Regions from separate parts of the Mesorhizobium sp. NPDC059054 genome, predicted to be linked through region 2. Evidence: riboswitches for the same ligand, from Rfam matches in the RefSeq annotation. Region 2 holds a riboswitch; each other region holds the start of a gene.
The links. A riboswitch is a leader RNA that binds a small molecule or an ion and turns the genes downstream of it on or off. The one in region 2 is predicted to bind cobalamin.
Positions count from the first base shown of each region.

Region 1: it holds a riboswitch for cobalamin, as region 2 does, so the genes downstream of both, ACFWXH_RS14190 (TonB-dependent receptor domain-containing protein) here and ACFWXH_RS22430 (aromatic ring-hydroxylating dioxygenase subunit alpha) in region 2, are expected to answer to the same signal.
Region 3: it holds a riboswitch for cobalamin, as region 2 does, so the genes downstream of both, bluB (5,6-dimethylbenzimidazole synthase) here and ACFWXH_RS22430 (aromatic ring-hydroxylating dioxygenase subunit alpha) in region 2, are expected to answer to the same signal.
Region 4: it holds a riboswitch for cobalamin, as region 2 does, so the genes downstream of both, ACFWXH_RS10635 (DUF1636 family protein) here and ACFWXH_RS22430 (aromatic ring-hydroxylating dioxygenase subunit alpha) in region 2, are expected to answer to the same signal.

Region 1 is NZ_JBHYHV010000003.1:149,919-157,150, reverse strand. Features, by position in the region: gene ACFWXH_RS14200 (FecCD family ABC transporter permease) at 1-285, opposite strand, end outside; gene ACFWXH_RS14195 (ABC transporter substrate-binding protein) at 282-1,193, opposite strand; gene ACFWXH_RS14190 (TonB-dependent receptor domain-containing protein) at 1,210-2,979, opposite strand; cobalamin riboswitch at 3,254-3,461, opposite strand; gene ACFWXH_RS14185 (PilZ domain-containing protein) at 3,614-3,907, opposite strand; gene ACFWXH_RS14180 (FkbM family methyltransferase) at 4,110-4,922, shown strand; gene ACFWXH_RS14175 (hypothetical protein) at 5,029-5,295, opposite strand; gene ACFWXH_RS14170 (hypothetical protein) at 5,292-5,501, opposite strand; gene ACFWXH_RS14165 (hypothetical protein) at 5,486-5,728, opposite strand; gene ACFWXH_RS14160 (hypothetical protein) at 5,725-5,937, opposite strand; gene ACFWXH_RS14155 (hypothetical protein) at 5,940-6,812, opposite strand; gene ACFWXH_RS14150 (hypothetical protein) at 6,875-7,232, opposite strand, start outside.
Region 2 is NZ_JBHYHV010000005.1:295,983-303,214, reverse strand. Features, by position in the region: gene ACFWXH_RS22430 (aromatic ring-hydroxylating dioxygenase subunit alpha) at 1-1,088, opposite strand, end outside; cobalamin riboswitch at 1,204-1,406, opposite strand; gene metH (methionine synthase) at 1,474-5,259, opposite strand; gene ACFWXH_RS22420 (Fur family transcriptional regulator) at 5,480-5,905, shown strand; gene ACFWXH_RS22415 (metal ABC transporter permease) at 5,927-6,769, opposite strand; gene sitC (iron/manganese ABC transporter permease subunit SitC) at 6,771-7,232, opposite strand, start outside.
Region 3 is NZ_JBHYHV010000001.1:450,692-457,923, reverse strand. Features, by position in the region: gene dxs (1-deoxy-D-xylulose-5-phosphate synthase) at 1-86, opposite strand, end outside; gene ACFWXH_RS02200 (pirin family protein) at 177-1,097, opposite strand; gene ACFWXH_RS02195 (DUF2277 domain-containing protein) at 1,271-1,558, opposite strand; gene ACFWXH_RS02190 (exodeoxyribonuclease VII small subunit) at 1,722-1,973, opposite strand; gene ACFWXH_RS02185 (histone deacetylase family protein) at 1,977-2,903, opposite strand; cobalamin riboswitch at 3,119-3,306, shown strand; gene bluB (5,6-dimethylbenzimidazole synthase) at 3,351-4,067, shown strand; gene ACFWXH_RS02175 (TetR/AcrR family transcriptional regulator) at 4,074-4,685, opposite strand; gene ACFWXH_RS02170 (MFS transporter) at 4,843-6,063, shown strand; gene ACFWXH_RS02165 (MFS transporter) at 6,165-7,232, shown strand, end outside.
Region 4 is NZ_JBHYHV010000002.1:595,759-602,990, reverse strand. Features, by position in the region: gene ACFWXH_RS10640 (SDR family oxidoreductase) at 1-491, opposite strand, end outside; cobalamin riboswitch at 753-956, shown strand; gene ACFWXH_RS10635 (DUF1636 family protein) at 990-1,415, shown strand; gene cobW (cobalamin biosynthesis protein CobW) at 1,418-2,455, shown strand; gene cobN (cobaltochelatase subunit CobN) at 2,457-5,804, shown strand; gene cobG (precorrin-3B synthase) at 5,801-7,144, shown strand; gene ACFWXH_RS10615 (precorrin-8X methylmutase) at 7,147-7,232, shown strand, end outside.

The DNA.
Region 1 (7,232 bases), on a different contig from region 2:
GACGCCGATCAGGCCGGGCTCAGCCAGCGGATTGCGCAGATAGCCTTGCAGCGCGGCACCCGACAGGCCGAGTGTCGCGCCGATCATCAGCCCGAGCAACGCGCGTGGCAGGCGAATCTCACGCATGATCAGCGCGATGGCGTCCGCCTTGCCGGAGAACAGCGCCTTGATACTGTCGCCGAAAGCGATCGCCGCTGGGCCAATGGTCAGCGACAGCACGAAGAGCACGGCAACCAATAGGCTGAGCACGGCGAGCAGGGCGCGATAGCGGGCTGTGTCGGTCACGGTTGCGTGCCTCCTGTCTGGCCGCTTACTGAGTGATTGGTGGCCGCGTCGGTCAGCATCTCCACCGCTGTGGCCGTAAAGGGTGCGCCGCAGATGGTATATTTAGCGGGCACGGAAACGCGCCCGGTTTCTTGGGCGAGTGTCCTGTAGGCAGGATGGACGAAGGTCTGCTGCGCCAGGGCCGGCGTCGCGTAGCGCGCCTCGCTGTCGACCAGCATGTCCGGCTTGGCCATCACAAGCAGCTCGAGCGGCAATTGCTGGGTGCCGGACAGGCCGAGTTTCGTGGCCAGATTGGTCAGCCCGGATGCAGCCACCACGGCATCGACCAGCGTGCCGGCACCTGATGTATAGGAATTGGCGTAGTAGGTCGCGATGGTGATGTTGTGATGGGGCTTTGCCTTCGCCTCGGCAAGCTTGCGGTCGAGCTCGGCCACCAGAGTGTCTGCGCGCTCCCGCCGATCGAGGATATCGCCCATGCGTCTCAGGCTTGCTCGCACGTCGTCAAATGAGTTTTCAGGCTGGAATTCTTCGACGCGAATGCCGAGTTGCCTGAGCAGGCCGACGGTCGCACGTGTCGTATAGCTGCCGGCAAGGACGAGGTCCGGCTGCATCAGGAAGATCTCTTCTGCCTGGCCATGATTGACCGCGAAGCGCCGAGCCTCCTCGGCCAGCACCGATGTTGACGGATCGGTAGCGAGATAGGAGACGGAATGGAGCTGGTCGTCCCCGGCAATCAGCATCGCCATCTGGTCGGTGCAGACATTCATGGAGACCACGCGCTTCGGCGTTTCTGCCGCCGTTGCGCTGCCGGGCGCCAGACACACGGCCGCCAGGGTGATGAACAGCCAGGAGCAACCGGGCTTCTTGAAAGCCCCGTCGCTCGATCTTGCTGCCCTGGTTTCCTGCATTGCCATCTCCCGGTCCTCAGAATGTCCGGGTGAAGCTCAGATTGAAAGTGCGGCCGGGCGCGCGATAGTCGGCGACCGTCGAATAGTCCGCGTCGAACAGGTTCTCGACGGCGAACTTCACCTGCGATGCGGCGTCCAGCGCATAAAGTGCAGTGAAATCCACCGTGACATAGTCGGGCAGCTTTACCGTGTTGGCGGCATTGGCATAACGTGCCGCGCCGTAAAGCACGCGTGTCGTCAGGTCCAATTGCTCGGTCGGACTATAGGTCACTTCCGCCGCAGCCTTGAGGCGATCGCGATAGGGGATGTATTTGCCGGTGTCCTGGTTGAGCGGTTCGCGGATATCGACGCTCACCTTGCCGCTCCATTCTGTGCTGAAGCGATGCGCAAGGACTGCCTCGAAACCGGTGATGCGCGCCTTGGCCACGTTGAAGGGCAGGTAGGTCGGCGGATTGGAGGCGATCGCGTCGGTCAGCCAGGTTTGATAGAAGGCGACATCGAGATTGGTGTCGGCGCCCGCCTGCCAGCTCAGCCCGACCTCATAGGACTTGGACTTCTCCGGCTTGAGATTTGGATTGGAGTAGTTCGGATAATAAAGTTCGTTGAAACTCGGCGCCCGGAAGCCGGTGGTATAGGATGAGCGCAGTGTGAGGTCAGGCAGGATCTCGTAGCTTGCGCCGACATTGTAGGTGGTGGCGCCGCCGAACTGTCCATTGTGGTCGTAGCGAATGCCGCTGTCGACGGTGAGTGCCTCGTAGGAAAGCGAATACTGGCTGAACACCGCCGTCAGCGTGCGCGCCGTCACGTCGAAATCGACGGTCGAATCGACCTGCTCGCGATAGATTTCAGCGCCGCCGGTCAGCACATGTGAAACGGCGCCGGTGTCGAAGTTCTTTTGTGTCGAAGCAAAGAGACCGTAGCGGCTGGAATTGAAGCGGTCGTCGCCGACGATGCCATCGCGGAAATTGCGTGAGCGATCGACCGAACTCGACAGTTCGACAGTCGAGGACCAGTCCGCGGAGTGTTTGATCTCGGTGCCGAGTTTGCCGGCAAAGCTTGTCGTGTCGACCTCGTCGGCGAGCGGAAAGGAGGCGTCATACTGGCCGCGGCTGCGGGCGATCAAGGCATCGCCATAGATCCGGCCCCAGTCGAACTGCCTGGACAGCGAGGCATTGATCGAGCCGAGCAGGAAACCGTCATCGTCCGGCTCGTGACCGAAAGCGGTTGGCAGCGTGAAGTCGTAGCCGCGCGTGCCGATCAGGCTGCCGCCGAGCGAATAGTCGACGCCGCTTGCGCTCTGGCCCCGCACATTGCCGGACAAGGTGCCGCCCCACGGATGGCTGACGCCGGCCGTGACCGAGCCGCAGCTGTTGCGGCCGTCGGCGCAGGGGCCGCCCTGTTTGGTGATGATGTTGACGCCGCCGCCCATGGCGTCGGAGCCGTATTGCGCGGAATGCGCACCCTTGGCGATCTCGATGCGCTCGATCGAATCGAGCGGGATGTTGCCGAGCGAGGCTGTACCGGTGGTGACGGAGCTTGCCCTCACGCCGTTGACCAGCACCAGCGTCTGGCTGGCCGACATGCCGCGCAGGTAGAGATTGGTCGAAGCGCCCTGGCCGCCATAGGAAACGATCGAAACGCCGGTATAGGATTTGAGCAGAGACGGCAGGTCTGGCGCGGCCGAATGTTCGATGCTCTGGCGATCGATCACCGTCACCGATGAGGTCGAGCGCGCCAGAGTGGTCGCGCGCCTGAGCGGTGTCGTGATCACGATGCGATCGAGCATCGTGGCGTTGCCGGGAATGCTGTCGTCTTGAGCGACAACATGGCTTATGAAAGCCAGCGTGACAGCGCCGGCAAGCAATGGAGTTTTCTTCACTTCCGTCCCCAAAAGGATCAACGGCGCAACAGCGCCGCGAGGTTCATTTCGAACCGCAGACGGACTTGGCTGGGGGCAGGTTGGCGGACAGTCGCATCTCACCCCTGGCCGTTCCGGCATGCGGCAACACTTCACGTGTCACCGCCACGGACGACCGCGCCTGACCACCCCTCGTGATCAAGCATGGGTGACTGGAACAGGCAGGTCTCCTGACTTCCGTGTCATCGCCCTTTTCCGCCTTCCCGGTCGCGCGAGGCGGCCAGTGGCATCGTGGAAGAAGGCTCAACGGTTACAGTTGCGGGGGCAGTCGCGGCTTTGACCGATTGCTCGGCCGCACCGTGTTCCCTTTTCATCCGCCTTCCGGCGGAACCAATTCCGAATCCGAAGCTAACCACAGCAGTGCGCAGCGTCAACCAAGGCCTCTTGAGATTCGCCCGATGTCCGCAAACGGCAACTTGCTCCCCGGAAGGGCTCTCAGCATGCCTTGGTCAGGACAAGCGAAAGCACGGCAAGAATGGAGCACCGTAACGAATGGTCAGGCTCAGCCGTAGTGGAAGCGGGGCTTCGGTCCCGTACCGGTGAACTGCACGCCGACACGGTCGTTGCGGCGCCAGCGCACCAGGGCCTCGTAGGCAACACCGTCGACAGGCACATAAAGGCTGAACCGTTCGGGAATGATGGCATCGGCGGCCACCTTGAGTTCGGCGCCGCCGGTATGCTGGTTGCGCACGACGCAGGCGATTTCCGAATTGTGGATGCTGGTGATGATCGTCGCCCCTTTGAGCACCCGTTGCCGGTGCTCGCGTTCGCGATGGTTCGCTTCCTGCTCGGACATGGCGATGGACTCACGCTGCAGTCCAAATAGTTTAGGGAGGGCGCAGGTAACCATCAATGCCGTCATGGACGGTGTAGGCGATTTGACGCGAGTGATGGCTAACCGTCCGTCAAGATCCACGCGATCCTGAGCCGTCTGCGAAAGCTGTTGAGCTTCGACAAGCTTGGTGCGATTGAAGGGCAGGTACTGGCGAGGGCCTGTCGTGAAACTCAGGGATGTGCTTGCCGCGCTTGGCTTTCGCAAAGGCCCGAAAACCTATGGTTACACCATAAAAGAGTTCGAACTGACGAACAGGGAGTTGGTGCGGTTTGCCGTTTGGCTGCATCCCAAATGCAGTGCGCCGGATATCGGTCAGGGCGCGATCGACGAATTGAGAAAATATCTTTCGCCGGGCGATGCCGTCATCGATATCGGCGCGCATGTCGGCGACACGAGCGTGCTTTATGCGCTGGCCGTCGGGTCGGGCGGCAAGGTCTTTGCCGTGGAGCCCAACCGATACCTCTGGCCGGTTCTGGAGGCCAATGCCTCGCTAAACCGGCAGGCGGCGCCGATCGAGATCATGCATTTTGCCGCGACCGGGCAGCCGACAAAGCTGGTCTTCAACTACAGTGATCCCGGTTACTGCAATGGCGGTGACCTCGATCGCTTCGGCCGGCTTGCCCATGGTCATATGTACCCGCTCGAAGTCGAGGGACGTAATGTACTTGCCGAACTGCGCGCCACCAGCCCCGATTGGCTGTCCCGAATCCGTCTGATCAAGACAGACGCCGAAGGCAACGACCATGCCGTGCTTGAAACGATGCGCGAATTGATCGTCTCGGTGAGGCCCTTCATCCTGTGCGAGGTCTACAAACGCACATCGATCGAACAGAGAACCGCATTTCTCGATTTCCTGAACGAGCTTGGCTACGACTGCCACCGTTCATGGCCATACGCCGAGTTGAAGGGGCAGTTGCTCAATGCCGCGGACATGGAGCGTTGGCCGCATTTCGACATGTTCTGTGTGCCGCGATAGCCCGCTGTTTCATGGCGATCAGCACGACCAGTTTCCGTAACATGGCTGCAATATTGCGATCTGAAAAATCCTAAGCGCTTGCAAGTCGGAGCACAAAATGCGGAGGTCATTTTGGCGGCAGCAGCGCCTGAACTCCATTCCACAACAGCCACAGCAGGCCTGAGACAATCGACAGGATCACCGCCGCGCCGACCTTGCTGGAAATGCCGGCAAGCGCTTGGCGGAGGTTGCGGAGAAACCGGAAATCCTCGCGCGCTTCGAACTGGTGTTCGGGCTCGTCGATGCGCAGGCCGGCGGCGGACAGTTCCTCGCGCACCGCTTCCTTGACGATGCGCTTCAATTCGTCGGGGTCGACGGAGATATGCCTTGTCATGGCTTCCATCCGCACCACGCAACGCCCTGGGCGTTGTGCCTGTTGATCTCGTCCAGATCGGTGCGTGGCGTGTCCGATCTGGCATCCCGGCGCGGAAAATTGTGCGTGCACCAGACGGAGCGAGGATTGGAAGGAAAGGAGCCATCCGGTCTCGAACTGCAGCCGGCGAGCGCCAGTGCTGCGACAAGGATCAGTGCCTTGACCATCGCATGGCCTCCTTTCGCGCCTCGTCGTCGGACATGCCAGCTGTGCGCCGCTCAATTGCGGTAGCCTCGCGGTCCATTTCCAGCTGGTCTTCGACGGCAACCAGCTTCTCCCTCATTTGCCGTGCACGTTCGGCATCGACGCCGGATTGCCTAAATTTCCAGCCGGCAACGATGGCGGCGGCGACCCCGACGATGTAGGGCCAGAACTGCAGCAGAAGGGCGGTCACAGGCTGTCCTCGCGGCGGCGGCGCAGATATTCGGTGAGGATGCCGTTCGCGACCAGCAGCCAAGGGAAATATTGAGCCGGGATGATCGGCTGGAGCACGGACGGATCGACATAAGTCAGGGCCACGACGACGAAGCCGAGCGCGGTTTGAAGCCGCGCCCAGAAGATCGTTTCGCTGTCTTTGAAGAAACGTTTGATACGCTGCCACATGGTCAGGTTCCTTTGAAAATTCTGCCGAAGACGATGGCGAACAGCGTTCCGATCACGTTCCAGATGCCGACCTTTGCCAACGGCGTGGCTTCCGGCGCAACTTGCTGAGCTGGTGTGTGATGAGCCGCGGAAACGGACGAAGGTGCGTCGCCGGACTTCTCCGTCGGGATGGGGAGCATTCTCGGTGCCTGCCCGATATAGCCGGCGTTGCGTAGCGCGGTTTCGTACGCCTTGGCGTAACCAGCGATCAGTTTGCCGTTGGCCCGAACGTCGACGTTGATGATCGATCGCGCAGCCACATAGTCGTAGGTTGTTGAATTGGTTGCCTCGAAGTCAGCCAGCTTCTTGCCGGTGAACATGCCGGCGCGCATCCCTTCGATGAGGATATGCGCCGAAATGTCGGTGTCGTTCGCGGCGTCCGGGTCGCTGACAAGATCGACCCCCACCAGCTTGGATGCCTTCTCATAGTTTTCCCGGCCGGTGAGCTGCGGCAGGGCGCGGCCGCGATAACGCCAGCCGTCGCCGGAAGCCTCATCGCCATTGCCTATGCGGTTGGCATAGACGCGGTTGGCGAGGCCCTGCGGGTTGCGGACATAAGGAATGGTAGCGGCAACACTGGTGAAGCGCTTCGGCCAGACCTCGCGAATGCGTGCAGCGCTGCTGTAGGAGAGGTTTTCGTTGACGGGCCGCATCTTGCTGCCGGTCTCATGGTAGGCGGTAGCCAAGGCATAGGCGAGATGCCGGAGCGGCAGGCCGGCATTTTGCCCGGCCTCGAGGATGACCTCCAGCCCATCCACCTGGCTTTGAGACAAAGACATGCCGAAAACGCCAGACGTGCGCAAGCGCAGCGCCGCGTAGAAACGCGAACGGTCCATGGTTTGTCCTTTTGAATATGTCGCTGTTTTGGCTGCTTACTGCCTATGCGGCAATCAAATCATCACATGCTTGCGAAAGCAGCGTCGACCTGTGGCACCGTTGTAATTTCGCCCGCGGCGATCTTCTGAACGACAAGCTGCTCGGTGTCGAAGCACTTCTTGATATGCAGTAAAACCGCGTTGCTTGCGGCCAGGATCGCTGAGGCGTTCAAAATGCGCCATGTACCATCCGGGCATTTCCAGTTGACCGTAAGGTTTGGGTCTTGGTCGACCTGGTAGCGCGCTGCGAAGACCTTCACTTGTGAGTCTCGGTCTGTTGCGATCGGGATAGAGATATTCTCGAACAGCATGCCTGTGCCGCCAGTTTCCAAGCGCCAGCGCAGGTCGCCGGCATAGCCGACAAGATCGACCGGCTGCGGC
Region 2 (7,232 bases):
ACGATGCGGCGGTCCTGGTCGTTGGTCTCCGTCCAGACATGGGTGAGTTCGGCGAGATCGTAGTCGACGCCTTCGACGGCATCCTTGTGGACGAGCCACTTGGTGGTCACGGCTGTCTCGTCCGCGCTGATCGGCAACACGCGGAAGGTGATCGCGTGGTCGCCCAGGACATGGTTCCAGGTGGTCGGGTAGTGATAGAGCAGCAGGGAACCGATGCGGTCTGCGTTGACGCTGTCCGACAGTTTGCGGGCGACGGCGGGCTTGCCGCTCATGGTGTAGCTGACGCTGTCGCGCAGCAAGGGCGCGCGTGTGGCGCGGTATTGCCCGGCCGTGTCGATGGCGAAACGCGAGGGCAGGCCGGCCGCCTCGCATCTGGCCCAATGGGCGAGCATTTCCGGATCGCTCTCGGCCCCGTTCACGCCGGTGGCGATCGGGGCTTCCGGGAAGGTCTTGCACAGTTCCGGGTGATTGCCGGCGCAATGGTAGCATTCGCGGTTGTTTTCCCAGACCAGCTTCCAGTTGCCCTTTTCGACGATGGTGCTTTCAAAGGCGACCTTCGCCTCGGTCAGGCGGTGCGGCAGGAAATAGGGCTCCATCATCCGGCGGAAGGGCGCGAAGTCGGCCGGCTGGTCGGCCAGGCACACGAAGATGTAGCCCCCGGCGCTTTCGCAGGCGACCGGCTTCAGCCCATAGTCGTTGCGGTCGAAACCTTCGGCCATCTGCCGGGCAAACAAAAGCTTGCCGTCGAGATCGTAAGTCCATTGGTGGTAGGGGCAGACCAAGCGGGCCGAGACGCCCTTGTCGACGGTGCAGACGCGGCTGCCGCGATGGCGGCAGGAATTGTGGAAGGCGCGGATCCTGCCTTCGCGGTCGCGCACCAGGACGATCGGATAGGAGCCGATCTGGACGGTGAAGAAACTGCCCGGCTTCACGATTTCGCAGTCGTGTCCGACGAAGAGCCAGTCGCGGTACCAGATCAGCTCCATGTCGAGCTTGAAGAAATCCGGATCGGTGTAGAAGGGCTGTTCCAGCGAGAAGCCATCGCGCCTCGCACGGATGAGCCTCAGCATTTCATTGCGCGTATCCATGTCCTGTCCTCGTAGCAAGGACTGAACTGGTGGTGATGGAGGGTAGATGGCCGTGTTGGACGGTCTTCGACCGGCGCACGGCTTTCTGCCTCTTGACCGCCCACCGCGATCAGTCGAGTTCCAAAAAGTCCAGGGCTGGTTTCCGGGCTTCGAAGCTGTCCTTGCGGACCGTCCCGACACCTTCCCAGGCTTCGCCCAGTGGTCTGTCGTCGGAACAGAACTTCGCTACCGTTGCGGGGGCAGCGCCGGCATCAAACCGGCTTCCCAATTATCCGCTGCGACCTTCGCCGCAGCGGCACCTTGAACATCACAATCTGATCATGAGCGCTGCGCCGTTGCGATGACGAAAGCGACATCGGCGCTGTGCAAAGGCGACAGGCCGAAATTACTCGGCAGCCTCGGCGAGCGGAGTGGGAACATAGTTGAGGATCGGTCCGAGCCAGCGTTCGACATCCCGCACGGCCATGCCCTTGCGTGTTGCGTAGTCCCCGACCTGATCGCGCTCGACCTTTGCGACGCCGAAATAATAGCTTTCGGGCTGCGCGAGGTAGAGCCCGGAAACCGACGAGCCGGGCCACATCGCCATGCTCTCGGTCAGGCGCACGCCAATCCGCTCCTCCGCCTCCAGAAGGTTGAACAAGGTCACCTTCTCGGTGTGATCGGGCTGGGCCGGATAGCCGGGGGCAGGGCGGATGCCGCGATAGGGCTCGCCGATCAGATCGTCGGGCGCGAGGTTCTCATCGGCAGCATAGCCCCAATACTCCTTGCGTACCTTTTCGTGCATGCGCTCGGCGAAGGCTTCCGCGAAACGATCCGACAAGGCTTTCACAAGGATTGAATTGTAGTCGTCATTGGCGCGTTCGAAGCGCTCGGCGATGGCGATTTCCTCGATGCCGGCCGTCACGACGAAACCGCCGATGTAGTCAGGCTTGCCGCTGTCCTGGGGCGCGACGAAATCGGAAAGCGCGACATTCGGCTTGCCGTCGCGCTTTGTCAGCTGCTGGCGCAACGTGAAGAAGGTGGCCAGCTCCTTGTTCCTGGCCTCGTCCGCAAACAGCCGGATGTCGTCGCCTATCGTGTTGGCGGGCCAGAAGCCGATAACGGCTTTCGGCGCGAACCACTTTTCGTCGATGATCTTCTTCAGCATTGCCTGCGCGTCGTCGAACAGCTGCCGCGCCGCGGCGCCCTGCTTTTCGTCTTCGAGGATCTTGGGATAGCGCCCCTTCAGCTCCCAGGTCTGGAAAAAGGGCGTCCAGTCGATATAGCGGGCGAGTTCGGCCAGGTCCCAGCTTTCGAATACCCTGGTTCCCAGGAACGACGGCTTGGGTGGCTGGTAGTTGGCCCAGTCGATCCGGTGCGCATTGGCGCGCGCCTTCGCCAGCGGCAGCCGCTGCTTTTCGCGCTCCGAGCGCTCATGCGCTTCGGTCACCTTGCGGTATTCGGCCTGGATCGTGTCGACATAACCCGCCTTCATATCAGGCGACAGCAGGCTGGAGACGACACCGACCGCGCGGCTGGCATCGGTCACGTAGACAGCCTGCCCCTGATGGTAACGCGGATGGACCTTGACCGCGGTATGGACACGGCTGGTCGTGGCTCCGCCGATCAGCAGGGGGATGTCGAAACCCTCGCGCTCCATCTCCGAGGCCACATGCACCATCTCGTCGAGCGAAGGGGTGATGAGACCGGAAAGTCCGATCACATCGACCTTTTCACTGCGCGCCGTTTCCAGGATCTTGGTCGCCGGCACCATCACGCCGAGATCGATGATCTCGTAATTGTTGCAGGCGAGCACGACGCCGACGATGTTCTTGCCGATGTCGTGGACGTCGCCCTTGACGGTGGCCATCAGGATCTTGCCGGCGCTCCGGCGTTCGCCGCCGCCATTGGCCGCCTTTTCCGCCTCCATGTAGGGCAGCAGCACAGCCACTGCCTGCTTCATCACCCGCGCCGACTTCACCACCTGCGGCAGGAACATCTTGCCGGCGCCGAACAGGTCGCCGACGACATTCATGCCGGCCATCAGCGGCCCCTCGATCACATGCAGAGGGCGCTCCGCCGCCTGGCGGGCGGTTTCGGTGTCCTCGACGATGAATTCGGTGATGCCGTTGACGAGCGCATGCTCCAGCCGTTTTTCGACAGGCCATTCGCGCCAGGCGAGATCCTTCTCCCTGGCTTCCATGCCGCCGTGGCCTTTGAAGCGTTCGGCGATCTCGAGCATGCGTTCGGTCGCGGTGCCGCCTGTCTTGGGCTGGCGGTTGAGCACAACGTCCTCGCAGGCCTCGCGCAGTTCCAGATCGATCGATTCATAGACTGCCAATTGCCCGGCATTGACGATGCCCATGTCCATGCCGCGCTGGATGGCGTGGTAGAGGAACACGGCATGCATGGCTTCCCGCACCGGCTCGTTGCCGCGGAACGAGAAGGAAAGGTTCGACACGCCGCCGGAGATGTGGACATGCGGCAGCGTCTTGACGATCTCTCCCGTCGCCTCGATGAAGTCGACGCCGTAATTGTCATGCTCCTCGATGCCGGTGGCGATCGCAAAGACGTTCGGATCGAAGATGATGTCTTCCGGCGCGAAGCCGGCCTGCTCGGTGAGCAGCTTGTAGGCTCTCGAGCAGATCTCGACCTTGCGGGTTTTGGTGTCCGCCTGGCCGATTTCGTCGAAGGCCATCACCACCACGGCTGCGCCATACATGCGGCATAGCCTTGCGTGATGCAGGAAGGCCGCTTCGCCTTCCTTCATCGAGATCGAATTGACGATCGGTTTGCCCTGTACGCATTTCAGGCCGGCTTCGATGACGTCCCATTTCGAGGAATCGATCATCACCGGCACGCGCGCGATATCGGGTTCCGCGGCGATCAGGTTGAGGTACTCGACCATCGCCTTTTGCGAATCGATCAGGCCTTCGTCCATGTTGATGTCGATGATCTGCGCGCCGTTGGCGACCTGATCGCGGGCGACGTCGAGCGCCGCCGCGTAGTCGCCAGCGGTGATCAGCTTCCTGAACTTGGCCGAGCCGGTGACATTGGTGCGTTCGCCGACATTGACGAAAGGAATATCCTTGGTGAGCGTGAACGGCTCCAGACCGGACAGGCGCATCAGGGGCGAACGCTTCGGCAGGCTCCGCGGCTCGTGCCTGGCAACCGCCTCGGCAATGGCCGCGATATGCTCCGGCGTCGAGCCGCAGCAGCCGCCGACCACATTGACCAGCCCTTCGCGCGCGAATTCCTCGACCTGGGCCGCCATGAAGTCCGGGCTTTCGTCATACTGGCCAAAGGCGTTCGGCAGGCCGGCATTCGGGTAGGCGCAGGTGAAGGTGTCGGCGGCCGACGACAGTTCGGCCAGATGCGGGCGCATCGCGGCCGCACCCAGCGCGCAGTTCAGGCCGATGGTGAAGGGCTGGGCATGCCGGATGGAATGCCAGAAAGCAGTCGGCGTCTGGCCTGAAAGCGTGCGTCCGGAAAGGTCCGTGATCGTGCCGGAAATCATGATCGGCAGCCGGACGCCTTTCTCCGCGTAGATCTCCTCGCAGGCGAAGATCGCCGCCTTGGCGTTGAGGGTGTCGAAGATGGTCTCGATCAGGATGATGTCGGCGCCGCCGTCGATCAGGCCGCGCAATTGCTCGCCATAGGCAAGGCGCAGATCGTCGAAGCTGACAGCGCGATAGCCAGGGTTGTTGACGTCCGGCGAAATCGATGCGGTGCGGTTGGTCGGCCCGAGCGCACCGGCGACGAAACGGCGCCTGCCGTCTTCCTGTTCCGCCCTGCGGATCGCGCGCCGCACCAGCCGTGCACCGTCGCGGTTGAGGTCATAGACCATGTCCTCCATACCATAGTCGGCCTGCGCGATCGAGGTGGAGGAGAAGGTGTTGGTCTCGATGATGTCGGCGCCGGCCTTGGCATAGGCGTAGTGGATATCTTCGATCGCTTTCGGCTGGGACAGGATCAAAAGGTCGTTGTTGCCCTGCTGATGGCAGGCGCAGCCGCCGAAACGGTCGCCGCGGAAATGATCCTCGCCGAAACCGAGCCCCTGGATCTGGGTGCCCATCGCGCCGTCGAGCACAAGGATGCGCTCCCGCGCAGCAGCCTTGAGGGCGGTGAGGATTTCCGAGCCGTCGGGACGCGACGACAGCGGGCCGAAGAGTTCATCGACCGAAGACATTATTGCGACACTCTTCATTCCAGGAACGACGTCACTGAAACTAATCACATAAAGACATCTTTATGTCAACATGCGGATTTCGCATTGGTCATGCCAGCGGCAGCGAATCCGAGGTCAGAGCGAAGGTGTCCTCTTGCGCGGCAGGAGGCCTTTTGCGAATGCGACGCATCTGAGATAGGACTGCGAAGACCTTCAAGGCCGGAGCAAGCGGGAGAGTCGCAGGTTGGAACAAAGCATTGCAGACCTTTGCAAGGAATTCGGGCTGAGGCTTACAGGCCCCCGCCGCATCATCATGCAGGTTCTGTTCGATTCAAGCGATCACCCGGATGTCGTCGAACTCCACCGCCGCGTCACCGCGATCGAACCGACGATTTCGCTGGCGACTGTCTATCGCACGGTCAATCTGCTGCGCGAGAAGGGCGTGCTTGAGCGCCATACTTTCGGCGACGGCCGCGCGCGCTACGAGACCACGCCGCGCGAACATCACGATCATCTCATCAATGTGGAAACGGGCAGCGTGATCGAGTTCCAGTCGGAGGAAATCGAGCGATTGCAGGAAGAGATCGCCCGCAAGCACGGTTTCGCCATCGTCAGCCACAAGCTCGAGATCTATGTGCGGCCCCTGAGGCGGGGCCGAAGCCGAACATAACCCGACGCAGTCGTGGCTCCTTCAGCCGGTTGGATGGCTGGCTGCCGCTCGCGCTGCCTTCAACGTTGTGACGAGGAAGGCGGCAATGAAGAGCGCGGTCAGCAGCAGAACGATGGTCGGCGCCGGTGCGCTGTCGATGAAGAATGACAGGTAGACACCCAGCAGCGACGCGCCGACGGCGATCACGACCGACAGCCAGAGCATGACGCTGAAACGCGTCGTCAGCAGGAAGGCGATGGCGCCGGGCGCGATCAGCATGGCGATGGCAAGGATGATGCCGACCGCCTTCAACGCGCCGACGATTGTCAGCGAGATCAGGCACAGCAGGCCGTAATGCAGCAGGTTGACGCGCAAGCCGACGGCCTTGGCCTGGGCAGGGTCGAAGGCATGCAGCAGGAAATCCCGCCATTTGATCGCGATGATGCCCGTGGTGATTGCCGCTATGACGGCCGTTTCGGCGATATCGCGCAGGCCGATCCCCAATATGTCGCCAAACAGGATATGGTCCAGGTGAACCTCGGACTGGATCTTGACGTAGAGCACCAGGCCGAGCCCGAACATGCCCGAAAACACGATGCCCATCACCGTGTCCTGCTTGATGCGGCTGTTGTCCTTGAGGAAGCCGGTGGCGAGCGCGCAGATCATGCCGGCGGCGAAGGCGCCGACCGCGTAGGGCAGGCCGACGATGTAGGCGAACACCACGCCGGGAAAGACGGCGTGGCTGATGGCGTCGCCCATCAGCGACCATCCCTTGAGCACGAGGAAGCAGGAGAGCAGCGCGGTTGGGATCGCAATCAGCGCCGCGATCACCATCGCGTTGATCATGAAGTCGAACTGGAAGGGCGCATGCAAGGCATCGAACATATCAGGCTGTCCTTTCCAGCGCCTTTGCGGCACGGCGTCGTGCGGCCAGCATGCCGTGCTTGGGCGCGAAGAAGAATGCGACAAGGAAGATCAGCGTCTGCAGCACCACGATGATGCCGCCGGTGGCCCCGTCAAGGAAGTAGCTGGCATAGGCGCCGACGAAGCTGGTGACCGACCCGATGACGACGGCGATGAGAAGCAGGCGCGGGAAGCGGTCGGTCAAAAGATAGGCGGTGGCGCCCGGCGTCACCACCATGCAGATCACCAGGAAGGCGCCGACGGTTTGAAGTGCCGCGACCGTCGATGCCGAGAGCAGCGTAAAGAACATGATCTTGAGCGCCGCCGGGTTGAGGCCGATCGAGCGCGCATGGCTCTCGTCGAAGAAGACGACCATCAGGTCCTTCCACTTCACCAGCAGGATGGCGAGCGAGACGAAGCCGATGATGGCGAGCTGAAGCGTGTC
Region 3 (7,232 bases), on a different contig from region 2:
TGCGGCAAGTCGCTTTCGGAAAGCTTCTTCAAATCCGCGGGAATACGGACCTTGTCGAGAAGCGGCGTCTGGGGTCTGGCGATCAATGGCTGGCCCGTTCAAGCTCGCGTTCAAGAATATTCAAAAAATCGAATAGGCCTCCGACCACGGAAAGTAAATGTGCCGCAATGACACGTTCATTTGTCGGGCAGTGGAATGAATTCCTTTTCATCGCCCGGAACGATGTCGAAGCGACCGGTCCTCCATTCCTGCTTGGCCTGTTCAATGCGTTCTTTCGACGAAGAAACGAAATTCCACCAGATGTAACGTGGAGACCCCAGCGAAGCGCCGCCAAACAGCATGAAATGCGCACCCGATTCCGATGAAACGACTATTTCGTCGCCGGGACGAAACACCAGAAGGCGATTCTCGGGAAAACTGTCGCCGGAAATGGTGACAAGCCCGTCGAGCACATAGATGGCGCGCTCTTCGGCTTCGGCTGCAATGCGGTACTTCGCGCCGGGCTCCAGCCGGATGTCGGCATAAAGCGTATCGTGATAGGTGGTCACCGGCGCGCGGCGGCCTTCCAACTCACCGATGATGAGACGGCCCGAAACGCCATCGGCGCTGAACTCCGGCAGTTCGGCGCTCGCGGTATTTTCGAAGACCGGCGTCATTTCTTCCTGCCTGTCTGGCAGCGCGATCCACGTCTGCAGCCCGGACATCGACATCGGTGCGCCGCGCAATTCTTCCGGCGTGCGCTCGGAATGAACAATGCCACGACCGGCTGTCATCAAATTCACGTCGCCCGGTGAAATCACCATCTCGGTGCCGAGCGAATCGCGGTGCCTGATCCTGCCGTCGAACAGGTAGGTGACAGTGGACAAACCGATATGCGGGTGCGGGCGTACGTCCAGCGCCTTGCCGGCACGCAGGATGGCCGGTCCCATGCGATCGAAGAAGATGAAGGGACCAACCAGCCGGCGCCTGGCGGTTGGCAACGCGCGACGCACCTCGAACCCGCCGATGTCCTTGGCGTTGGCGACCACCATCAACTCGATGGCGTCGCAGGAAAAGGCGTCACCGGGTTCGGGATCGTTTCCGGGAAAGAAGCTCATCGGACTGCTCCATCTGCTGATGATTTGCAGATCGGAAGTTATACCTCCGTTCCCCTCCGGCAAACCGGCGATGCGGCGACGATCCGTTCACCGATCACCTCAATTCACGAAGCAATGGTTCAATGCCGCGGCCTGCGGATTTCGGCACGCCTGGCCGATCAGCTCTCACAAGACTATTGGGTAGCTACCGGCTTGGGTCCAAACCGCAGGGCCGATTTGGCGCGAGCTTTTGCCGCCACCTCCTCGCGGTTGCGTGGCGGCTGAGTGGTTTCGAGCGCGACAAGCAGGTCATGCGCGGCATGGGCGATGGTGCGCACCGCGTGGTCGAAAACGTCCTTGTTACGCATGGAGGGCTTGTTGGAGCCACTGATCTTGCGCACGAACTGCAGCGCCGCCTCATGAATTTCGGCATCCGTCGCCGACGGTTCGAAGTTGAAGAGCGGCTTGATGTTGCGACACATGGATATTTCTCCCGTTTGGTATGTCCGGCTTTGTCCCTCGTTCCGGTTGGAGCAATTCCAGGAAAGGTGCGTAGCAGTTTACCGTCCTGAATTGCGCGAAAACAAAAGTTAGAGCGTTTCCGCGTTTCGGAAAACCGGAAACGCTCCAGGGGCCTCGCGGCCCTTATTCCCCATCCAGTGGTTCGGTGGCGACCGGCTTGCCGTCGCGGGCGAGCCTGATCTTTTCCACCTTGTCCTCGGCCGCCTTGAGCAGGCGGTCGCAATGCGCTTTCAGCGCCTCGCCGCGCTCGTAAATACGGATCGACTGGTCGAGCGGCACGTCGCCGCGCTCCAGGTCATCGACGATCTTCTCCAGCGCGTCCAACGCTTGTTCGAAGCTCATCGCCTTGACGTCTTCGTTCGCTTCCTCAGCCATGGCTCATCCTTTCATCAGGCGGCCGACATGCGCTGCGACCGAAAATGCCAATCCGTGCAGGTCGTAACCGCCTTCCAGCAGGCTGACCAGCCTGTTTGAACTATGGCGGCGGGCGCGATCCATCAACTGCCCGGTCGCCCAGTCGAAATCGTCCTCGACAAGATTGATCTCGGCCAGCGGATCGCGGTGGTGCGCATCAAAGCCGGCCGAGATGATGATCAGGTCTGGCGCGAAAGAATCAATCGCCGGCAGCACACGTGTGTTGAACGCCTCGCGAAAGATGTCGCTGCCTGTCGCCGGGGCCAGCGGCGCGTTGACGATGTTGCCGGCACCGGTCTCGCTTTTGGCGCCCGTGCCCGGATAAAGCGGCATCTGGTGCGTGGAACAATAGAGCACCGATGGATCGTCCCAGAAGATGTCCTGCGTACCGTTGCCGTGATGCACATCCCAGTCGACGATGGCGACACGCTCGGCGCCGTGCCTCTCCTGCGCGTAGCGTGCGGCTATGGCCGCCGTGTTGAACAGGCAAAACCCCATGGCCGTGGTTTTCTCGGCGTGATGCCCCGGCGGGCGTGCCGCCACGAAGACGTTGTCGGCCTGGCCGGCAAAGACATCGTCGACAGCCACATTGGCCGCGCCGATGGCGGTCAGCGCCGCTTGCCAGCTTTTTGGGCTCGCTACCGTGTCGGAATCGATGACGGCAATGCCGTCTTTCGGGATTGCCTTGCGCACGCGCTCGACGAAATCCTTCGGGTGACAATAGAGAATGGTCGCTTCGTCGCCCATCGGCGCCTCGCGCCGATCGAGAGCGACGAAGGCCTCGTCATCCAGAACCCGCTCGATGGCACGCAGCCTGTCCGGCCGCTCCGGATGGCCGGCGGGCGTGATGTGTTCCAGGAAAATCGGATGCGTGTAAAGGCGGGTCGTCATGGAGCCACCTTATCAGCAATGGCGATGATGGCCACGCGACAAGCATTGGAGCATTTCCGTTTTTCACGGAAATACGGAAACGCTCCAATTTTTTGTTTTAACGCAATTCCGGACGCAAAACCGCTGCGCACTTTTGCTGGAATTGCGCCAGCCTGTTGGGGAAAAGACGGCATCCGACGTCGGGATCAGGGCTGCCTTTGCTCTCGAACCGGGCTATGTTCGCCGCACTGTCAGGTGCCTGCCACGAGGCGGGAGAATCGGGAACACGGTGAAAATCCGTGGCGTGCCCAACGCTGTAAGGGGGACCGCTCGGCAAGAGCCACTGTCCGCAAGTAGGACGGGAAGGCGCCGGCAAGCGGGATGAGCCCAAGCCAGAAGACCGGCCAGGCAGGAATGGTCATCCGCATGGACGGGCGGAGATGCTGTTTCGATCGCAAGGGGAACGCGATGGACGCCGTCCGCAACCATACCTGCCATGCCTTCGGCGACTTTGAACGCGAAGCCATTTACCGCGCCATCTTCACGCGCCGCGACGTACGCAGCCATTTCCAGCCAGATCCGATAGACGACGCGGTGCTTGCCCGCCTGCTTACTGCTGCGCACCACGCCCCATCGGTCGGTTTCATGCAGCCCTGGAACTTCATCGTCATTCGGGATCAGGCACGACGCGAAGCCGTGCGTGACCTTTTCCTGACTGCCCGATCCCAGGAACTGCCTCATATCGCAGAGGAACGGCAGGCTCTCTACCGTAAGCTCAGGCTGGAGGGCATCTGCGAAAGCGCGCTCAACCTATGCATCACCTGCGATCGGCGGCGCAGCGAAGGCTCGCCGCTCGGCCGGTGGCACAACCCACAGATGGATCTCTTCAGCACGGTCTGCGCCGTACAGAATTTCTGGCTCGCCGCGCGGGCCGAAGGGATCGGAGTTGGCTGGGTGAGCATCCTCGACGCCGACGCGCTCAAACAGTTGCTCGGCATTCCCGATCATGTCGTGCCCGTCGCCTATCTTTGCGTCGGCCATGTCTCGGAATTCGCAGCAGGGCCAGATCTCGAACGCAAAGGCTGGGCATCACGCCTGCCGCTCTCAGACCTCATCATGAGCGAGACCTATTCTGGCGTCGGCGAAGATGCCCTCAAAGCTGCGGCCAGTGCCAGCCAAGGGTAAAAGAGTTCAGGCGGAAACCTTGTCGTCCGCCAGCAAGCCTTCCATGAGCGCGCGGAAGGCCTTGATCGCCTTGATAGAGGTCGCGCCAGGATCGTCGGAATTGGCAACCCACTGCGCGGCATAGAGCGAGGCACCGCTGATCAGCCGAGCCATGGCTTCCGGATCCATCTCGCGGACAACCCCCTCCTCTTTCAAGGCAGCAAGGTTCCTTGTTAGGGACGAGATACAGTTATTGGCATTGGGCCAAAGCGCCGGGTCGCCGAGTACAGCCGGGCCGTCGCGCAGGACGATGCGCTGGACTTCCGGGTCCAGCGCCATTTCCACATAGCCGATGTTCTCGTCCAGGAAGCCTTGCCAGCGTGTCTTGGCTTTGGCCGAGATGGCATTGAGGCGCGTGCACATCTCAGTGTCGATCTGGGCGACGACGGCCTCGAACAGCCCCTTCTTGTCGCCGAAATGGTGATAAAGAGCGCCCCGCGTCAGCCCTGCCTCCGCGGTGAAATCATCCATCGACGCGTTCGCATAACCGACCGTCGCAAACGCCCGGCGCGCAGCCGCGATCAGCTTTGCCCGCGTTTCGGCAATCATCTCGCTACGAGGTTTGTGGGCAGTCCTCATCGTTTTTTCCTTTTGCCGCTTCGCTTTCTACATACGTCGCGTATATTTTTTTACATACGCGCCGTATATTAATTGACATACGAGACGTATGCAATTATCTCATTCGCATACGCCACGTATGTAAGTGGCGCACCCTCAAATTTCCAGGAGTGCTCCCATGCGCAATCCTTATGGTGAAATCTTCAGAGTCCCCGGAGCCAAGGGCTTCGCCGCCGCGGCCTTCATTGCCCGGCTGCCTATCGCCATGGCGCCCATCGGCATTGTCGCGATGCTCTCCCAGGCACGCGGCGAATATTGGCTGGCGGGTGCGGTATCAGCCACCTTCGCCTTGACCAACGCTTTTGCCGCCCCGCAAATCTCGCGATGGATCGACCGGCTCGGTCAGACCGCCGTGGCGGCTCCCACGACGATCATCTCCGTCATCGCCTTCATCGCCCTGCTCGCAGCCACCCACTATGACTGGCCGAGCTGGACGCTGTTCGCTTCGGCATTCCTGGCGGCCGCAATGCCCAGCGTGCCGGCCATGGTGCGGGCGCGCTGGACGGAAAAGTTCCGCGATCGTCCGGAACTCAACACGGCCTTCGCTTTCGAGTCGGTTGCCGACGAACTGGTCTATATCGCCGGCGCCTCGCTTTCGGTGGGCCTCAGCGTGGCTCTCTTCCCGGAAGCCGGTATGCTGGCCAGCACGCTTCTCCTGGCCCTCGGCATGGCCGCTTTCATCTTGCAGCGGTCCAGTGAGCCCAAAATACGTCAGCCAGAACACGGCAGCGGCGGCTCGGCGATCATGCTGCGTCCCGTCCAGATCATAACGCTGGCGCTTATCTTCGTCGGCGCGATCTTCGCCACAGCCGAGGTAAGCTCGGTGGCCATCACCAAGGAACTCGGCCAGCCGACCGCTGCCAGCCTGGTCATCGGCGTCTATGCCGCCGGTTCCTTCATCGTCGGCCTCATCGTCGGCGCGTTGAACCTCCAGGCTCCGAAACAGCGGCTGCTCGCCCTTTCGATCGCCATCGTTGCCTTGACCACTCTGCCGTTGCTCGTCGCCAACACCGTTCCGCTGCTGGCGCTCGCTGTCTTCGTCAGCGGCGTGGCGATCTCGCCCACCTTCATCATGGCCTTCGGCCTGATCGAGCGGCGCGTGCCCGAAGCCATGCTGACCGAAGGCATCACCTGGGTGATGACTGGCATCGGCATCGGCATGGCGTTGGGTGCATTCGTGGCGGGCTGGGTGGTCGACAACTATGGCGCGCAGAACGGTTTCTGGGTCTCCGTGGCGGCTGGCACGATCGCCTTCGTGATCGTGCTTCTCGGCCAGAAGACACTCGCCGGCGAGACGGAAAGCGAATTATCGCAAGCTGCCCCGCAAGCAGCGGAGTGACATTCGCCGAGACCTAGGACAACGACCCAAACAGGACCAACGAGCCGCCTTCTCAGGCGGCTCGACTGCCTTTGAAATCTCAACTATTCCCGGTGACGACCATGCGTAATCCGTACAGCGAAATTTTCCAGGCGCCCGGCGCCAAGGCGTTTTCCGCGGCCGGCTTCGTTGCCCGCTTTCCGCTCTCCATGATCACGCTCGGCATCGTGACGATGCTGTCCGAAACACATGGCGAATACTGGCTTGCTGGCGCGGTCTCGGCCACCTTCGCGCTGGCAAGCGGCTTGATCGCGCCGCAGGTGTCGCGGCTAGTCGACCGGCACGGCCAGCGCCGTGTTCTTGTGCCCGCGACGCTGATCGCGGTTTCGGCACTGATCAGCCTGATGGTGGCAACCCATTTGAAGGCGCCCAACTGGACGCTGTTCCTTTTCGCGATCCTCAGCGGCGCGATACCGAGCTTCAGTTCCTTCGTCAGGGCACGATGGACCGAGCTTTACCGTGGCACCTCGAAGCTGCACACGGCGTTTGCCTTTGAGTCCGTGGTCGACGAAGTCATGTTCATGGTCGGTCCGATCCTCGCGATCGGCCTGAGCGTCACCATCTTCCCCGAAGCCGGGCCATTGGCCGCCACGATCTTTCTTCTTGTCGGCAGCCTGCTGTTTGCTGCCCAGAGATCCACCGAGCCACCGATCCATGCGCGGGAGAACAACGGCGGTCGCTCCGTCATCCGCCTCGGTTCGCTGCAGATCATCGTGCTGACCCTGGCGTCCATCGGCGCGATCTTCGGCACAGCGGAAGTGGCTGCAGTCGCCTTCGCGGAAGCCCAAGGCAACAAAGCGGCCGCAAGCCTTACCCTGTCGGCCTATGCGGCCGGCTCACTCGTTGCCGGCCTGGCCTTCGGCATGTTGAAGCTCAAGCTGCCACTTGCCCGGCAATTGCTCGTCACGATAGCGCTGGCGGCCCTCACCACTTTGCCGCTGCTCATCGTGGGCAGCATCCCCATGCTTTCACTGGTGTTTTTCGTCGCGGGCGTGGCCGTTTCGCCGACCATCATCACCTCGATGGCGCTGGTTGAAAAACTCGTACCGTCCTCCAAGCTCACCGAAGGCATGACCTGGGCGATCACCGGCATCGGTATCGGCATGGCCGCAGGTTCAGCGGCCGCAGGC
Region 4 (7,232 bases), on a different contig from region 2:
GCATCGACGAAAATCTTGGTGAAGGAAGCAAGACCTGCGCGGAACACCGCAGACGTCGGAAACATCGGGCTCGGCTCGAAGGTCCAGGCGGTCGAGATGTTGATGATGGCGCCGGCCTTCTGCTGCTGCATCACCGGCGTCACCAGCCGCGTCGGACGGATGACATTCATCAGATAGGTGTCGAGGCCCTTGTGCCAGTCCTCGTCGCTGATCTCTAGGATCTGCGCGCGGGGGCCGTGGCCGGCGCTGTTGACCAGCACATCGATGCGTCCCCACGTCGAAACAGCAAGATCGACCAGCCGGCGTAAATCCTCGTTGGACTGGTTCGAGCCGGTGACACCGACGCCGCCGAGTTCCTTAGCCAGCGCCTCGCCCTTGCCGGACGATGACAGAATCGCGACCTTGTACCCGTCCGCCGCCAGCTTGCGCGCCGCGGCAGCACCCATGCCGCTGCCACCTGCGGTCACCACTGCCACCTTTTGAACCGTCATAACCATCTCCTGTCCGATGCGGCCGGGCCGAGAGGCCCTGCCATGCTTCCATCTGTGATAGCATCAGACGGCGACAAGCAAACCCAGGCAAGAGGCAAGTTCGGCAGGGCCAGGTTGGAGAATAATAAGGGACTTGCTTCGAGAATGGCACGCAGCGTCAGGCTGTTTCTCGCTCAATCAAAGGGCGGACAGGATTCACGTACCAACACGCATGCGACGTTATCCGCCGTAAGCGCGCGTTGACAGCGTGGCCCGGCCAAGCCTAAATCCGACAAAGACGGTCTCTTCCCTTCACCGGGAGGAGCGAAGAGGGAATGCGGTGCGAGGCGGCAGCCTCAATTCCGCGGCTGTCCCCGCAACTGTGAGCGGCGAGCCAAGGCCGATAGCCACTGGGATTTCCCGGGAAGGCGGCACCAAGGCACCGACCCGCGAGCCAGGAGACCTGCCGTCTGACCAGAATCCCAACGCCTGGCGGGTGTCCCGGGCAAGGAGCCTGATTTGGATTGCAACGGCAGTTTTTTGGCTGAGACGGAGAGTGTGGCAGCGGACGTGGCGACCGCGCCGGTCACCATTGTCGTGTGCTCGTCCTGTCGTGACGAAAACGGCTCCGACGCTCATCCTCGCGCCGGCGCGCTGTTGGCCGACGCCACCCGCGCCGCAGCCCGAGACAGCGGGACCATCGAAGTCCGCACCGTCGAGTGCCTGGGCAATTGCAAGCGCCGCCTTTCGGCTGCGCTGCTGCGCGACGGTTGCTGGAGCTATGTCTTTGGTGACCTGACCGCCGAATCAGGCTCAGACCTCGTCACCGGTGCAGAACTCTTCGCCACATCGCAGGACGGCCTCATCCCATGGCGTGGTCGCCCCGATTCTCTCAAGCGCGGCCTCGTCGCGCGCATTCCTCCCCTTGCCATGCTGAAGGAATAGACATGACCGCTTCCGTTTCCCGTGTGCCCTGCACCGTCGTCACCGGCTTCCTCGGCGCCGGCAAGACGACGCTGATCCGCAACATCCTCGAGAACGCGAAAGGCAAGCGGCTGGCCCTCATCGTCAACGAATTCGGCGATGTCGGCGTCGATGGCGAGATCCTCAAAGGCTGCGGCGTCGACTCTTGTCCTGAGGAAAACATCGTCGAACTCGCCAATGGCTGCATCTGCTGTACGGTCGCCGACGACTTCGTGCCGGCGCTCGACCAGATCCTGGCACGCACGCCGAAGGTCGACCACATCCTGATCGAAACCTCCGGTCTCGCATTGCCAAAGCCACTGGTGCAGGCCTTCCAGTGGCCGACGGTGAAGAACCGCGTCACCGTGGACGGCGTCGTCGCCGTGGTTGATGGCCCGGCTCTCGCCGAAGGTCGCGTTGCCTCGGACATGGATGCGCTTGCCGCTCAGCGCGCGGCCGATGGTACGCTCGACCATGACGACCCGGTCGAGGAAGTGTTCGAAGATCAGGTCGCCTGCGCCGACCTCATCATCCTCTCCAAGAACGACCTGCTGGACGAGGCCGGCGCGGCGCGCGCCAACGCCGTGCTCAGCGAACATGTCGCGCGCGCCGTCAAGGTGGTGCCGACCGCACAAGGCAAGGTCGATCCATCCGTATTGCTTGGGCTCGGCCTCGCCGTCGAGGACGACATCGAGAACCGCAAGAGCCATCATGACGGCATGGGCGACCATGAACACGATGATTTCGATACGTTCGTGATCGAGATTCCTTCTGTTGCCAATCCGGAAGATCTCGCCCGCCGTGTCGCGGAAGCCGCGGACAAGGAGAATGTGCTGCGCGTGAAAGGTTTCGTCGAAGTCGACGCCAAGCCGATGCGGCTTCTGCTGCAGGCGGTTGGACCGCGCGTGAACCACTATTATGATCGCGCCTGGACAGCGGAAGACGAACGTCGCTCGCGGCTGGTGGTGATCGGGCTGAAGGGCCTTGACCGCCCGGCCATCGAGAAGATCCTGGTAGGATAACTTGCACATCCTGACCACCACCTCCGCCTCGCTCGACGATATCGCCGAGCCGGTCGACCTGCGCCAGCAGCCGGCGGAGATGGTGGCGCTGTCTTTCACGGACAGCGATCTGGCCGGGCTGGCATCCGCCTGGCAGGCGGACGCCGGCGCCTTGCCGTCGATGCGGCTGGCGGCGTTACGTGACCTTCGCCATCCCATGTCCGTCGACCTTTGGATCGACAGCGTTGCGCAGCACGCCAAGGTGATCCTGGTGCGCATCCTGGGCGGCTACGACTGGTGGCGCTACGGCTGCGACCAGCTTGCGGCGGTAGCCCGAGCCAAGGGTATCAAGCTGGCGCTGCTGCCCGGCGAATCCCATGACGAAGATCCACGTCTCATCGAAGCGTCCACTCTGTCTGCGGACGATCTCAGGGCTTTGCTCGCCTATTTCCGCCAGGGTGGGCCCGCCAATATGACGGCGCTGGTCAACCGGTTGGCCGCACTTTGCGGCCACGACCGAACTGTTGCCCAACCGGTCGAACTGCCCAAGGCAGGGTTTTATCGGCCGGATGTGGGTGTCGTGGACGAGCCTCCCCTGACCTTCGCTGGCAAACCGGCCGTCCCCATCCTCTTCTATCGGTCCATGCTTCTGGCAGCCGACGCGGCCCCTATCGATGCCCTGGTCGAAGCACTGGAGACCCGCAACGTCACGGCAGTGCCGATCTTTGTTCCCAGCTTGAAGGACAAGACCGCTCTCGATTTCGTCGAAACCGCATTCGCAACGCTCAAGCCGGCCGCTATCGTCACCGCCACCGCATTCGCCTCCGGCGCGGAACCGGGAGCCGAAACCTTGTTCGACCGTGCCGGCGTGCCGGTGTTCCAGGTCATCGTGGCCACCACGCGCCGCGACGCCTGGGAAACCAACCAGCGCGGCCTGGCTCCTGCGGATCTTGCCATGCATGTCGTGCTGCCGGAACTGGATGGCCGCATTCTCGCAGGCGCCGTTTCCTTCAAGGCCGAACAGGAAACGGATACCGCGCTGGCCTTCCGCGCTTTCGCCAACAGGCCGGAGCCCGATCGTGTCGAGCGTGTAGCCGACCGTATCGCAGCGCATATCCGGCTCCAGCGGGCAGCACCTGCCGAGCGGCGCCTTGTCATCCTCATCCCCGACTATCCAAGCGCACCGGGCCGCACCGGCTACGCGGTCGGTCTCGACGTGCCCTCTTCCGTGCTCGCCATGCTGCACGACCTTAAGGAAGACGGTTACGCGGTTGAGAAGATTCCTGAATCTCCGCGGGAATTGCTCGACCTTTTGGAACGGAGTGACGAACATCTTGCCACCAACGAGTATGCTGAGCTCTTCGGTCACCTGCCAGCAGATGCGCGCCAGACGGTGCTCGAAGCCTGGGGCGGAGCTGACGTACCCCATTTTCCTTTCCGCGCCGCCACCTTCGGCAATATTACGGTAGCTCTGGCGCCGGACCGCGGCCGCTCTGCCGACCGCCGCGCCGACTATCATGATCCGACATTGCCGCCGCGCCACGAACTGGTCGCCTTCGGCCTGTGGTTGCAGAAATCACTCGGCGTGCATGCGATCGTCCATGTCGGCGCGCATGGCACGCTGGAATGGCTTCCTGGCAAGACAGTGGCACTTGGCCAGAACTGTTTCCCCGAAATCGTCACCGGTGCGCTGCCCGTGATTTATCCTTTCATCGTCTCCAATCCCGGCGAAGCGGCACAAGCCAAACGCCGCATTGCAGCGGTCACGCTCGGTCATCTGCCGCCGCCATTGACCGGCGCCGGGTTGGACGAAAACCAGCAGGAGCTTGAGCGGCTGGTTGATGAATATGCCCAGGCCGACGGGCTCGACCGCCGCCGGCGCGACCGACTGGCGAAACTGATTGTCGAAACGGCCGCGAAAACCGGACTTGCCTCGGAAGCCGGCGTGGCCAAGACCGATGCGCCCGACGAGACACTACGCCGCATCGACGCCTGGCTGTGCGATCTCAAGGATTTCGCGGTCAAGGATGGCCTGCACGTCTATGGGCGCGCTCCGGAAGGCGAAGTCGACCCGCTGCGCCTGCAAAGCGCGGCCAACGAGAAAGCGTCGCTGCTCGCGGCCCTCGGCGGACGCCATATCAGTGCCGGCCCGGCAGGTGCGCCCGCCCGCGGCCGCACCGACGTCCTGCCAACCGGCCGCAACCTGTTCACTGCCGATCCACGTACCATGCCGACGCCGACCGCCTTCGACCTCGGCAAGGCAGCAGCCGACGAAATCGTGGTCAGCTACATGCAAAGCCACGGCGACTGGCCGCGGGCACTGGTCATCGATCTCTGGGGTTCGGCGTCCTTGCGCACCGGCGGCGAGGAGATCGCGCAGGGTCTGGCCCTTATGGGCTGTCGTCCGCAATGGGACGCTGCCACCGGTCGCGTCACCGGCATCGAAGTGCTGCCGCCAGCGACGCTCGGGCGGCCGCGTGTCGACGTGACCTGGCGGATTTCCGGTCTGTTTCGCGACATGTTCCCGACCCAGATCGCCCTGATCGATGCGGCGTCGCGGGCGGTCGCCCAGCGCGATGAGGATGACAGCGAAAATCCGCTTGCAGCGGCAACGCGCGCGGCAGGCCGGGTCGAGCCGCGCATCTTCGGCTCCTCACCCGGAACCTATGGCGCCGGCCTCGAGGCAATGCTTGCCAGTGGCGAATGGGACCGCCGCGAAGAGCTTGGCCGTGCCTATCTCGAAGCCGCTTCGCATGCCTATGGCGGGGCCGAAGGCGAAGGCTCCGCCGCACCCGGCGCTTTCGCCGGCCGCATCGCGGAGGCCGATCTGCTGGTCCACACCGGCGACGATCCGGGCCGCGACATCCTCGAAGGCTCAGCCGACGTCGCTTTCATCGGCGGCTTCTCGGCGGCCCTTGCCGCGCTTGGCAAAAGCGCTGACGTCATAGTCCTCGACACCACCGATCCCACGCGGCCCAAACCACGCTCGATATCGGAGGCGGTCACGCGGGTGGTACGGGCCCGCGCCATCAACCACCGTTTCATCGAGGGCCAGATGCGACATGGGCCGCGCGGCGCCTCGGAATTTGCCGAGACGGTCGATCGCCTGATCGGCTTCGCCGAGACCACACATGCGATTGCCGGTAGTCTGATCGGCGCCGTGCACGATGCTTATCTGGGCAACGAGGCGGTGCGCGCGTTTCTGCTGACTGAAAACCCACAAGCCGCCAAATTCATCGCCGAGCGCTTCCAATCGGCCCGACGACGCGGTCTTTGGCATCCGCTGCGCAATGCGGTCGACGACGATCTTGCCGCGTTGATCGCTGAGGCCGAAGGCCATACGCCAAAAGGAGCGGAGGCGGCGGAATGAACGCCCTCCAGCGCCGCGGCGCCTGCCCTGCCTTGTCAACGCCGATGCAAACCGGTGACGGGCTGCTGGTGCGCCTCAACCCGGTTGCTGGAGGGCTTTCTCCCAAAGCCCTGATCGGGTTGTCGGAATCCGCTGCCCGCCACGGCAACGGCATCATGGAGATCACCGCGCGCGGCTCGATCCAGATCCGCGGCCTGACCGCTGCAAGCGCCAGCCAACTGGCAGCGGACGTGAATGCGCTGAGCATCGCAGTGCGAACCGGCGTCCCTGTCGAAACCGGCCCTCTGGCCGGGCTGGACAGTCACGAGATTGCTGACCCCCGCCCACTGGCAGAGGCGATCCGCGGCGCGATCGAAAAAGCAGACCTGGCTGGCAAGCTCGGGCCGAAAGTGTCCGTCGTAGTCGATGGCGGCGGCGCTATCGGCCTGGATGCGATCCTGGCCGATATCCGGCTTGTCGCGGTTCAGGGCGGCGGCAATGCAAGATGGCATCTCTCCACCGGCGGGACGGCGATCACTGCGCGGCCGCTGGCACTGCTGGATGAAGCGGCCGCATGCGATGCCACTTTGGTGATCCTACAGGCCATCGCCACAAGGGGTCGCGAAAGTCGTGCACGTGATTTACCCGTACCTTTGGCATTTGCCACGTCCCCGGCCGGCAACGCTGCAACGCTATCTGAACGACGTCGCCCAACCGATTCTATTCCCATTGGAATCCTTCCTCTCGCCAGTCACACACATGCCGTAGGCATCGCCCTGCCCTTCGGCTCGATGCCTGCGGAATCGATCGCTAAACTCTGCTCGGAAGCAGCCGCATGCGGCACCGACGAAATCCGTCCTGCACCACGACGCGTACTGCTGTTCCTGGGCCTGACCAAAGAAGCCTGCACCGACTTGCAGCAGGCGGCCAGCACGCTCGGCTTCGTGACCGACGCCGCGGATCCCCGTTTGCACATAGCGGCCTGCCCGGGCGAGCCTGCTTGCGCCTCCAGCAGGATCGCCACGCGCGAGATCGCCGAAACGGTTGCCTCCACCCATGCCGGCTTGCTCGACGGTTCTTTCACCTTGCATATTTCTGGCTGCGCCAAAGGCTGCGCACATCCCGCGACCGCAGCACTGACCTTGATCGGCGGCGAAAACGGAGCCGGACTTGTCGTGGACGGGACGGCGAAGGCCCTTCCGCCCCGATACAGCCCGCGATATGAAGCCGCGCGCGGTCTTGGCCGCGTCGCCGCGCTGGCCGGCAGTGCCAGGCACGACAACGAAACCGTCGCCGCCTGCCTTGCCCGGCTGGGCGAAGCGGCGATCACCGAAGCCTTCGGCAGATTGGGTACGGATTGAGTATGGCGGCCTACGACTACATCCATGACGGCAATGCCATCTACGAGCGCTCCTTTGCGATCATCCGCGCCGAAGCCGATCTGTCACG